Regions from separate parts of the Isoptericola aurantiacus genome, predicted to be linked through region 2. Evidence: predicted binding sites of a transcription regulator. Region 2 holds the regulator's gene; the other holds the start of a gene.
What was found. The regulator HrcA, encoded in region 2, represses chaperone genes, less so after heat shock. The targets are predictions, from matches to a motif close to TTNGCACTCGNNNNNNNCGAGTGCNAA.

Region 1: a site for HrcA is predicted at 2,925-2,951, ahead of groES (co-chaperone GroES). Genes of this name have one in related genera too.

Annotation. Positions count from the first base shown of each region.
Region 1 is NZ_JBJBAE010000001.1:106,605-111,706, forward strand. It holds gene guaB (IMP dehydrogenase) at 1-640, opposite strand, end outside; gene ACIQLL_RS00405 (MerR family transcriptional regulator) at 779-1,900, opposite strand; gene ACIQLL_RS00410 (WhiB family transcriptional regulator) at 2,102-2,392, shown strand; gene groES (co-chaperone GroES) at 2,517-2,813, opposite strand; gene ACIQLL_RS00420 (class I SAM-dependent methyltransferase) at 2,999-4,249, shown strand; gene ACIQLL_RS00425 (glutamate--cysteine ligase) at 4,362-5,102, shown strand, end outside.
Region 2 is NZ_JBJBAE010000006.1:198,793-203,894, forward strand. It holds gene ACIQLL_RS16055 (helix-turn-helix transcriptional regulator) at 1-1,816, opposite strand, end outside; gene ACIQLL_RS16060 (hypothetical protein) at 1,909-2,088, opposite strand; gene hrcA (heat-inducible transcriptional repressor HrcA) at 2,285-3,322, shown strand; gene dnaJ (molecular chaperone DnaJ) at 3,375-4,499, shown strand; gene ACIQLL_RS16075 (16S rRNA (uracil(1498)-N(3))-methyltransferase) at 4,544-5,102, shown strand, end outside.

The DNA.
Region 1 (5,102 bases), on a different contig from region 2:
ACTTCACGAAGTCCTTGACGGTGATGAGCCCGGCGAGGTGACCGTCGTCGTCGACGAGCGGCAGACGCTCGAGCTTGTGCTTGCGCAGCAGTGCCGTGGCGTCCTCGCGCGATATCCCGGCCCGGCCGGTGATGAGGGGCTGCGGGGTCATGACCTGCGCCACGGTCGTGGTGGCCCACTGCGCCACGGGCGTGAACCGCAGGTCGCGGTTGGTCACGATGCCGACGAGCCGGCCGGCGTCGTCGAGCACGGGGAAGCCGGACACGCGGTACTCGCCGGCGCGCTGGTCGAGCTGCTCCAGCGTCGCGTCGGGACCGATGGTGACCGGGTTGGAGATGATGCCCGTCTGGGTGCGCTTGACCAGGTCCACCTGGTAGGCCTGGTCCGCGATCGACAGGTTGCGGTGCAGCACCCCGAGGCCGCCCTGACGCGCCATGGCGATCGCCATGCGCGACTCGGTGACGGTGTCCATCGCCGCCGAGACGAGCGGCACCTTGAGGGAGATCTCCCGCGTGAGGCGGGAGGTGGTGTCGATGTCCGTCGGCGCGAGGTCGGAGTACCCCGGCAGCAGCAGGACGTCGTCGTAGGTCAGGCCGAGGAATCCGAACGGGTCGTGCGCTGGCGAGGTCGTCTCCGTCATGTGCCGAGTCTACGGCGCGCGCAGCCCCGCCCCGAGGTGCGGTCCGTCACGCGACCACCCCGCCCGGCGACGTCGGAGCCGGGGCGGGGGCGGCCGCCGTGCCGGGTCGGCGACACCCCGGGGTCGGCTGCCGGACGGTCAGGACGACACGACGGCGAGCACCTCGTGCAGCAGGCCGGTGAACGACCGCACGCGCTGCACCTGCGGGGTGAGCGGGAGCTCGCTCGCGGCGTCGTCGCGCCGCAGGCCGACGAAGATCGGCAGGTCGGGGAACCCGTCGTGGACCGCGTGCACGAGGTCGAGGTCGGGCTTGCGCTGCGTCGTGGCCAGGACCATCGCGGCGGGCCGGACCATCGTGACGAGCTCGAGCGACCGGTGCGTGCTCGCGGGGCCGGTCACGATCCGGGCGGTCTTGCCCTTCGAGGTCAGCGCTGCGGCGAGCGTGTGGGCGGACAGCGGCACGGCCTCGTCCGGCGCGGCGAAGATCAGCACGATGTTGCGCATGCGGCTCGGGTGGTTCGCCGGCGGGCCACCGTTCTGCACGACCGCCTGCTCGAACGCCTCGGTGAACGCGCGCAACGCCTGCAGGGCGGCCGTGGCGAGCACGATCTCGGGCACGGCGCCCGGACCGGCGAGCACGGTGCGCTCCGCCACCCGGTTCCAGGCCGGCTCCAGCAGGTGGGCCCACCACACCGCCGGGTCGCTCCCGGCGGGGATGCGCAGCAGGTCGTCGCACCGCGCCTGGTCGTAGGACAGGGCGGCGTCGACGACGGCCGAGACCTTCCCGGAGGTGTTCTGGCCGGACGGGGACGACGGCGCGCCGGGGCGGGTGCCCTGGCCGCCGCCGGGCAGTGCTCGCAGGTGCGCCCGCGCCCCGCGCGGTCCCTCGTCGGCAGCGGCGCCGGACGACGTCGACGGATCCTGCTCGTCGTCCGGTGCGGGTTCCGGGGTGGGCGGGCCGGCCTTCTCGGCCTCGGCGAGCTCCTCGAGGTCGGCCTCGAGCGCGGCCTCGGCGGCGTCGACGGGTGCGACGCCCTCCAGCGTGAGCCGCCGCATGACGAGCAGCCGGGCGACGTCCTCCGGCGTGTACCGGCGGTGGGAGCCCGCGGTGCGGTCCGACGGGCCGAGCCCGTAGCGCCGGTCCCAGGTGCGCAGCGTCGCCGGAGCGACGCCGAGGCGCCGGGCGACGGCCGCGACGGCGAGGCCGGGGCTGGACAGGCGTGACCCACCCGATTCCTGAGCGGGTCGCGAGTTGGTCATGCCCCGATTCTGCCCAGGGCGCACCGGGCCCGCCACTGCGACCCGCGGCGCGTCAGGATCCGACGCGGGATCGTTCCCGAAAGCGCGCCACCTGCGACAACAACCGGTTCATGCCCTGGTCAACCGCCCGAGGCGACCCCCTTGCGACCAACTTCCCCCGAAGCCTTGAACAACTTCTGCACAACTTGTAGGTTGTTCGCCATGACGGAGATCTCAAGGCTTCCCGGCCCGGTGATGGAACTGTGGGAGTGGCAGTACCAGGGTTCCTGCCGCGACGCGGACGACACCCTGTTCTTCCACCCCGAGGGTGAGAGGGGTTCGACCCGCCGCCGACGGGCCGAGGCGGCCAAGGCGATCTGCCGATCCTGCCCCGTGATGATGGAGTGCCGCGAGCAGTCGCTGCGCGTCCGCGAGCCGTACGGGGTCTGGGGCGGGCTCAGCGAGGACGAGCGGTCGGCGGTCCTCGCGGGCCGCGAGCGCAAGGTCGGCTGAGCATCCAGGACACGACGAGGCCCCGCATCGATGACGATGCGGGGCCTCGTGCTCCGGGCGAGCGCCTCGTTCCTCGGCCCTCACCCTGCGCTTCGGCTTCGGTCAGCCGACGGTTCGGCTTCGGTCAGCCGACCACGACGGCGAGGATGTCGCGCGCCGAGAGGACCAGGTAGTCCTCACCGGAGTACTTGACCTCGGTGCCGCCGTACTTGCTGTAGATGACCTTGTCGCCGACCTTCACGTCGACCGGGACGCGGTTGCCCTGGTCGTCGAAACGGCCGTCGCCGACCGCCAGGACCTCGCCCTCCTGGGGCTTCTCCTTGGCGGTGTCCGGGATGACCAGGCCGGAAGCGGTCGTGGTCTCGGCCTCGACGGCCTTGACGACGATCCGGTCCTCGAGCGGCTTGATGGGGACCGACACGTCGGACCTCCTTGTTCGCGATGACTTGCTGGACTGGGACGCGCCCTGTCGCTGGCCGTCGTCGCGGGTGCCGGCTCAGCGTCGTGCGCTGGGACCAAATCTAGGCAGCCGTTAGCACTCTGACAAGTCGAGTGCCAGAGTTTCGCCGAGAGCCTGTCCCGCTCCCCGCCTGAGACGATGGCCCCATGGACGTGGCCTCCCTGACCAAGCTGCTCAGCCCCGAGGGCTGGGCGCTGCTCAACGCCCTGCCGCCCTACGACGAGTCGCAGGCGATGGCGCTGGCCACGCGGCTGCGCGACGGCGGGGTCGACCCCGACCTGGCCGCCGCCGCCCTCACCCAGTCCCGGCTGCGGGCGAAGGCGCGCACCAAGCTCGGTCCGTTCGCCGACGCCATGCTCTTCACGCCGGCCGGGCTCGAGCAGGCGACGCGGCTCGTCGTCGCCGCCCTGCACGCCCGCCGCTATCTCGCCGCCGGGGTCACGCGGGTCGCGGACCTGACGTGCGGCCTCGGTGCCGACGCCCTCGCCTTCGCCGGGGTGGGCCTCGACGTGCTGGCCACCGACGTCGACGAGGCCACCGCGGCGCTCGCCACGGTCAACCTCCGGGCCTTCCCCGAGGCCGTGGTCCGGCACGCCGACGGCCTGACGCTGGACCTCGCCGCCGAGGGCGTCGACGGCGTCTACGCCGACCCCGCCCGGCGCACGCGGGGCGGCAGGCGGGTCTTCGACCCCGCCGCCTACGCTCCCCCGCTCGACGCCGTGTGGGACCTGCGCAGCCAGGTCCCGGCGCTGGGCATCAAGGTGGGGCCCGGGATCCCCCACCACGGGTTGCCGGCGGACGCCGAGACGCAGTGGGTCTCCGTGGACGGTGACGTGGTCGAGGCCGGGCTGTGGTTCGGCCCCCTCGCCCCCGACGGCCCCGGACGGTCGGCGCTCGTGCTGCGCACCGACGACAACGGCACCCCGGCGGACGGCACCGCGACCGGCAGCGTCTCGCGCACCCTGCGCGCCGGGGACGACGCCGACCTGGTGCCCGACGTCGGTCCCGTGGGCGCCTACCTGTACGAACCGGACGGCGCCGTGGTCCGGGCCGGGCTGGTGGCGCACGCCGCCGCCGAGCTGGGCGGACGTCTCGTGGACCGCACCATCGCCTACGTGACGACGGACTCCCCCGCGCCCGCGCCGTCGTCGGGCACCGCCGCGCTGGCCACGGGCTACCGCGTGGTGGACGTCCTGCCGTTCAACCTCAAGAAGCTGAAGGCCTACCTGCGCGAACGCGACGTGGGGCGCCTGACCGTCAAGAAGCGCGGCACCGCGGTGACGCCGGAGCAGCTGCGCTCCCAGCTCGCCCTCAAGGGCGACGCCGCGGCCACGCTCGTGCTGACCCGCGTCGCGGGCCGTCAGCACGTCCTGGTCGTCGACCCCCTGCCGAGGTAGGCAACATCCCCGCGAGGTAGGCACGGAAGCGGCGAGGTAGGCACCACGCCCGACGGCACCGATCGCCCCCTCCCGGGAGCGCAGCACGCCCCAGGCGTGGAAGCATGGCGCCATGACGCTGGACTTCGCGCTGTCCCGCAGGTCGAGCGTCGGCCTGGAGTGGGAGCTCGCCCTGGTCGACGCCGACTCGGGCATCCTGCGCCAGGTGGCGCCCGCGGTGATGACCGAGCTCGGTCCCGACTCGCGGGCCCGTCACGTCAAACCCGAGTTCCTGCGCAACACCGTCGAGATCGTCTCCGACGTCAACGACACCGTCGCCGGCGCGATCGCCGACCTGCAGAGCGGCGTCGCCCGGGTCCAGGAGATCATCCGCCCCATGCGCGCCGAGCTCATGGGCGCGGGCACCCACCCGTTCGCCCCCTGGTCCCAGCAGCAGGTGACCGACAAGGAGCGCTACGCCACCGTCGTGGACCGCGCTCAGGTCTGGGGGCGCCAGCAGGTCGTCTACGGCGTCCACATGCACGTCGGCATCGAGGACCGGGACAAGGTGCTGCCGATCGTGCGCTCCCTGCTGGTCTACGTGGCCCATCTGCAGGCCCTGTCGGCGTCGTCGCCGTACTGGGACGCGGCCGACACGGGGTACGCCTCCATGCGCGCCCTGATCTTCCAGCAGCTGCCGACGGCGGGCCTGCCCTACCAGTTCACGGCCTGGGACGAGCTGGAGGGCTACGTCGCGGACATGCTCAAGACGGGCGTGATCGACGACTTCACCGAGGTGCGCTGGGACATCCGGCCGGCCCCGCACTTCGGCACCGTCGAGGTGCGGATCTGCGACGGCACCTCCAACGTCGCC
Region 2 (5,102 bases):
TCTGCAGGGCGCGGTCGTACCGTCCGAGCCGGACGTGCGCGTCGGAGGCGTTCGTGAAGTACCGGCCGATCGCGGTCCACGCGTCACCGGCGAGGCCGCGTGCCCGCTCCAGCTCCTGCAGTGCCTCGAGATCGCCCTGGTGCAGCCGCGCCATCGCGTGGGTGTTGAGCGCGGCGGACGCCGTGGCCGTGTCGTCGACGGCCATGGCGGCGTCGTAGGACGCCGCCGCGGCGGTCACGGCCTGCTCGTACTCGCCGGCGAGCATCGAGGCCCGTGCCCGGGCGCGTTGGAGCGTGGCGACGGTGGCGAGGTCCGCCGCGGGGACCACACGCAGGGCCTCCTCCAGGGAGTGGCGCCCGTCCGGGTCGCCGCTGCGCAGCTGGAGGATGCTGATGAGGCCGAGCACGGCGGCCCGGCCCGAGGGGTCCTCGGCGGGCCACTCGGCGAGCGCACCGCGCGCGAGAGCCAGAGCGCGGTCGACCCGGGTGGCGGTCTGCTGGGCCTCGGCGGCCCGACGAAGCATCTCGGCGTGGGTGATACCGGCGACCTGCTCGGGATCGGGGACCAGGTCCCAGGCCTCGAGGGCGCGCTCGGCGAGCCGGACGGCGGTGGTGGCGTTCCCGGACTGCGTGGCAGCGTGCTGGGCGCGGACCGCGGCGGCGAGCGCGCGGTCCGGGACCCGGGCCCGCCACCAGTGGTCGGCCACCTCGGCGAGTCGCTGGACCGTGGATGCGCCACCGGCGAGGTGCTCGGCGTAGGCGGTGTGCAGGCGCCGCTGCTCACCCGGCAGGAGCTCGGCGTCGACCGCCTCCTGCGTCAGGGCGTGGCGGAACCGGTAGCCGTCGTCGTCGGTGACGAGCACGAGTGCGTCGACGGCTTCGCGCAGCGCGCCCTCGGCGTCGGCGAGGGCCGCGTCGCCCACGACCGCGGCGAGGGTGTCGTGCCGCACGCGGGAGCCGGCCGCGGCGACGACCCGGCAGATCTCCTGCGCCCGCGCGCTCAGCAGGGTGTACCGCAGCAGCAGCACGTCGCGCAGCGACGTGGGCAGCTCGAGCCCGCGATAGGCAGCCAGCTCCTCCACGTAGAACGGCACGCCCTCCGAGCGTTCGACGACGTCCTGCAGCGCGCGGGCGCCCAGGGGTGCGTCGTCGGGCACGGCGCGGGCGAGCTCGACCACCTGACCGGCCTCGAGGCGCGGTACCTCGACCCGGGTGACGAGCCGTGCCCGGTCCAGCTCGGCCAGGGTGGCCCGCAGAGGATGACGCCGATCGACGTCGTCGCTCCGGTACGTGGCCAGGACCAGCAGGGACGCCGAGCCGGCGGCGCGCGCCAGCCGCGCCAGCGTCGATCGCGTCACGTCGTCGGACCAGTGCAGGTCCTCCAGCACGACGATCACGGTGCGATCGGCCCCGAGAGCGACGAGCAGGTCGGTCACGGCCTCCGGTGCTCGTCCGGCCCCGACGTCCTGGCGCACCTCGACCAGTGCGGGCGCCACCGCTCCGAGGGCGTCGGCAGCGGGCCCCGCGGCCTCGAGCACCGTGGCGCTCCCGAGCGCCGTGACGAGGTCGCGCAGGATGCCGTCGAGACCGGAGTACGGGACCGGTCCCGTTCCCGAGTCGGCGCACTGCCCCCTCGCGACGAGCACGTCGGGCCCGGCGGCGTCGAGCAGCTCGGTCACCAGCCGGGTCTTGCCGATCCCGGCCTCGCCCGAGACGAGGACGGTGTCTCCGCTGCCGGTCCGCGCGCCGGCCAGACCGGCGTGCAGGACGGCGAGCTCGGCCGCGCGGCCGACCAGCGGGGAGCGCTGCGGTGACATGCCGTCATCGTGCCAGGTGGACGGTGCGGCCACCGCCGCGCCCACCGCCGCGCCCGACGCCGCGCCCGACGTCGCGCCCGACGTCACGAGGGTCACGCGGGGCGGCGCAGCGCGGCGAGCAGGCGGACGGGCGCGGGACGGCGCGCGAGCTCCGACGGGGCCGCGGCGGTGCGTGCGGTGCGGCGCTCACGGGCCGCGCGGGCTCGTTCGACGCGGTGCACCAGCTCGGCCTCGTGCAGCCGGTGGGCGGTCAGGTGCTCGATCGGGTTCATGCTCACAGCCTCGGCGGCTGAGGCAGGCGGGCGGATCGGCCGGATGACCTGTTCTCGGGCGCTGCCACCGGGAGCGGGAGCGCCTGAGGTACCTCAGGGACCCGACGGCGCCCTCCGTGGCGTCCGTGGCGGCGCGTAGGATGGCACTCACGGCACGAGAGTGCTAAACGTCCGGAGCGTCGAGGGGAGGCCGACCATGAGCGAGGCACGCAGGCTCGCCGTGCTGCGCGCCATCGTGGAGGACTACGTCACCTCGCGCGAGCCCGTCGGTTCGCGCGTGCTCACCGAGCGGCACCAGCTCGGGGTCTCGCCCGCGACGATCCGCAACGACATGGCCGCCCTGGAGGAGGCCGGGTACATCGCCCAGCCGCACACCTCCGCCGGGCGGATCCCCACCGACGCCGGGTACCGCGTCTTCGTGGACCGGCTGGCCGAGGTCCGGCCCCTGAGCGTCCCGCAGAAGCGGGCGATCGAGACCTTCCTCTCGCAGGCCGTGGACCTCGACGACGTCCTCGTCCGTGCCGGGCGGCTCATCGCCCAGCTCACGGGACAGGTCGCCGTCGTGCAGTACCCGTCGCTGCGGCGCTCGGGGCTGCGCCACCTCGAGCTCGTCCCCGTGGCCGAGGGTCGTCTGCTGGTCGTCGTCATCACCGACACCGGCCGGGTCGAGCAGCGTTTCTGCGAGCTGCCGTCCCGTCCCGGGCACGACGGCGGACCTCGGCTCGACGAGGGCACCCTCGGCGAGCTGCGGGCCCGGTTCAACGCCGCGGCGGCGGGCAAGCGGCTCACCGAGCTGCCCGCCGCGTTCGTCGACGTCGTCGAGGCCGTCGGGCCCGACCTGGGTGGGGTGGCCCGCGCCGTGGCCGACCTCGTGATCGAGACGCTCGGCGAGGAGAGCGAGGAACGCATCGTGCTGGCCGGCACGGCCAACCTCGCGCGCCCGGAGGCCATCTTCGAGCAGGGGCTGAGCCCCGTGCTCGAGGCGCTGGAGGAGCAGGTCGTGCTCCTCGGGCTGCTGACCGAGATGTCGGGGGACGGGGTCGGTGTGCGCATCGGCCACGAGAACCGGCTCGACGGGCTGGCCGAGACGTCTGTCGTGGCATCGGGCTACGGTACGGACGGCGACACGGTCGCCACCCTCGGCTCGATCGGCCCCACCCGCATGGACTATCCCGGCACCATCGCCTCGGTGCGTGCCGTGGCCCGCTACCTGTCGCGCGTGCTGCCGGGCTGACCGGCCGGCGCGACATCCTGACCAGACTGCGTACGTCACCGAAGAGAGACCTGTGACCGACTACTACGAGATCCTCGGCGTCGACCGCGACGCCTCGCCCGAGCAGATCAAGAAGGCCTACCGACGCCTCGCCCGTGAGCTCCACCCGGACGTCGCCGGCGCCGAGGGCGAGGAGAAGTTCAAGGACGTCGCCCGCGCCTACGAGGTGCTCTCCAACCCGGAGAAGCGCCAGCAGTTCGACATGGGCGTCGACCCGAGCGCCCCCGGAGGCGGTGCCGGCGCCGGGTTCGGCCAGGGCTTCGGCTTCCAGGACATCTTCGAGACGTTCTTCGGCGGCGGCCAGCAGACCTCCGGACCCGTCCCGCGCGCCCGCCGGGGCCAGGACGCCCTGGTGCGCATCGACATCGACCTGGCCGAGGCCACGTTCGGTGCCAAGCGTGAGCTGCAGGTCGACACCGCCGTGGTGTGCGGCACCTGCAGCGGCAACGGCTGCCGACCCGGCACCGACGTGCGCACGTGCGAGGTCTGCCAGGGCCGGGGCAACGTCCAGCGCGTCGCCCGGTCGTTCCTCGGTCAGGTCATGACCACGGCGCCCTGCGCCGCCTGCCAGGGGTTCGGCACGGTCATCCCGGAGCCGTGCGCGGAGTGCTCCGGCGAGGGCCGCGTCCGCTCGCGCCGCACCCTGACCGTCAACGTGCCCGCCGGTGTCGACACCGGCACCCGGATCAAGCTGTCCGCGCAGGGCGAGGTCGGTCCTGGCGGCGGCCCCGCCGGCGACCTGTACGTCGAGATCCGCGAGAAGGCGCACGACATCTTCGTGCGTCGCGGGGACGACCTGCACTGCACGCTGCAGGTGCCGATGACGGCGGCGGCGCTCGGCACGGTCCTGGAGCTGGACACGCTCGACGGCCCCGAGGAGATCGACCTGCGGCCCGGAACCCAGCCCGGCCAGATCGTCACCCTCAAGGGGCTCGGCGTCGGACACCTGCACGCCACCGGCCGCGGTGACCTCAACGTCCACGTCGACGTCCAGATCCCGTCGACCCTCGACGAGGAGCAGACCGAGCTGCTGCGCAAGCTCGCCGCGGTGCGCGGCGAGGAGCGGCCCGAGCCGCGCCTCACGGCCGCCCACCCGGGCGTCTTCAGCCGGCTGCGGGACAAGCTGAGCGGACGCTGACACGTGAGCGAGGCACCGCAGGGCTCGCGAACGGGGGGCACCCCGTGAGCGCGCCGGTCTTCCTCGTCGACGCCGGCGTCCTGGCCACCACCGCCCCGGGCGGGAGCGTCGTGCTCACCGGGTCGGAGGCACGCCATGCGGGCGTCGTGCAGCGGCGTGCACCGGGGGAGCGGGTCGACGTCGTGGACGGCGTCGGGACGCGCGCCCGGGGCGTGGTCGAGTCCGTCGCCGACGGCGCGGTGCACGTGCGCGTCCAGGACCTGCGGGTCGAGGCCGCCCCGACGGTGGTGCTCACGCTCGTGCAGGCGCTGGCCAAGGGCGACCGGGACCACCAGGCCGTGGAGGCCGCCGTCGAGCTGGGCGTCGACGCCGTCGTGCCGTGGCAGGCCGACCGGTCCGTCGTCGTGTGGCGCGGCCCGCGGGCCGAGAAGGCGCTCGCCAAGTGGCGCTCCACCGTGTGTGCCGCCGTCAAGCAGTCGCGCCGGGCCTGGTCGCCCGACGTCGCCGAGCACCTCACGAGCCGCGGGCTCGCCGCCCACGTCCGCGACGTCGTGGCCGGCGGTGGTGCCGTCGTCGTGCTCCACGAGGAGGCGACGACGGCGC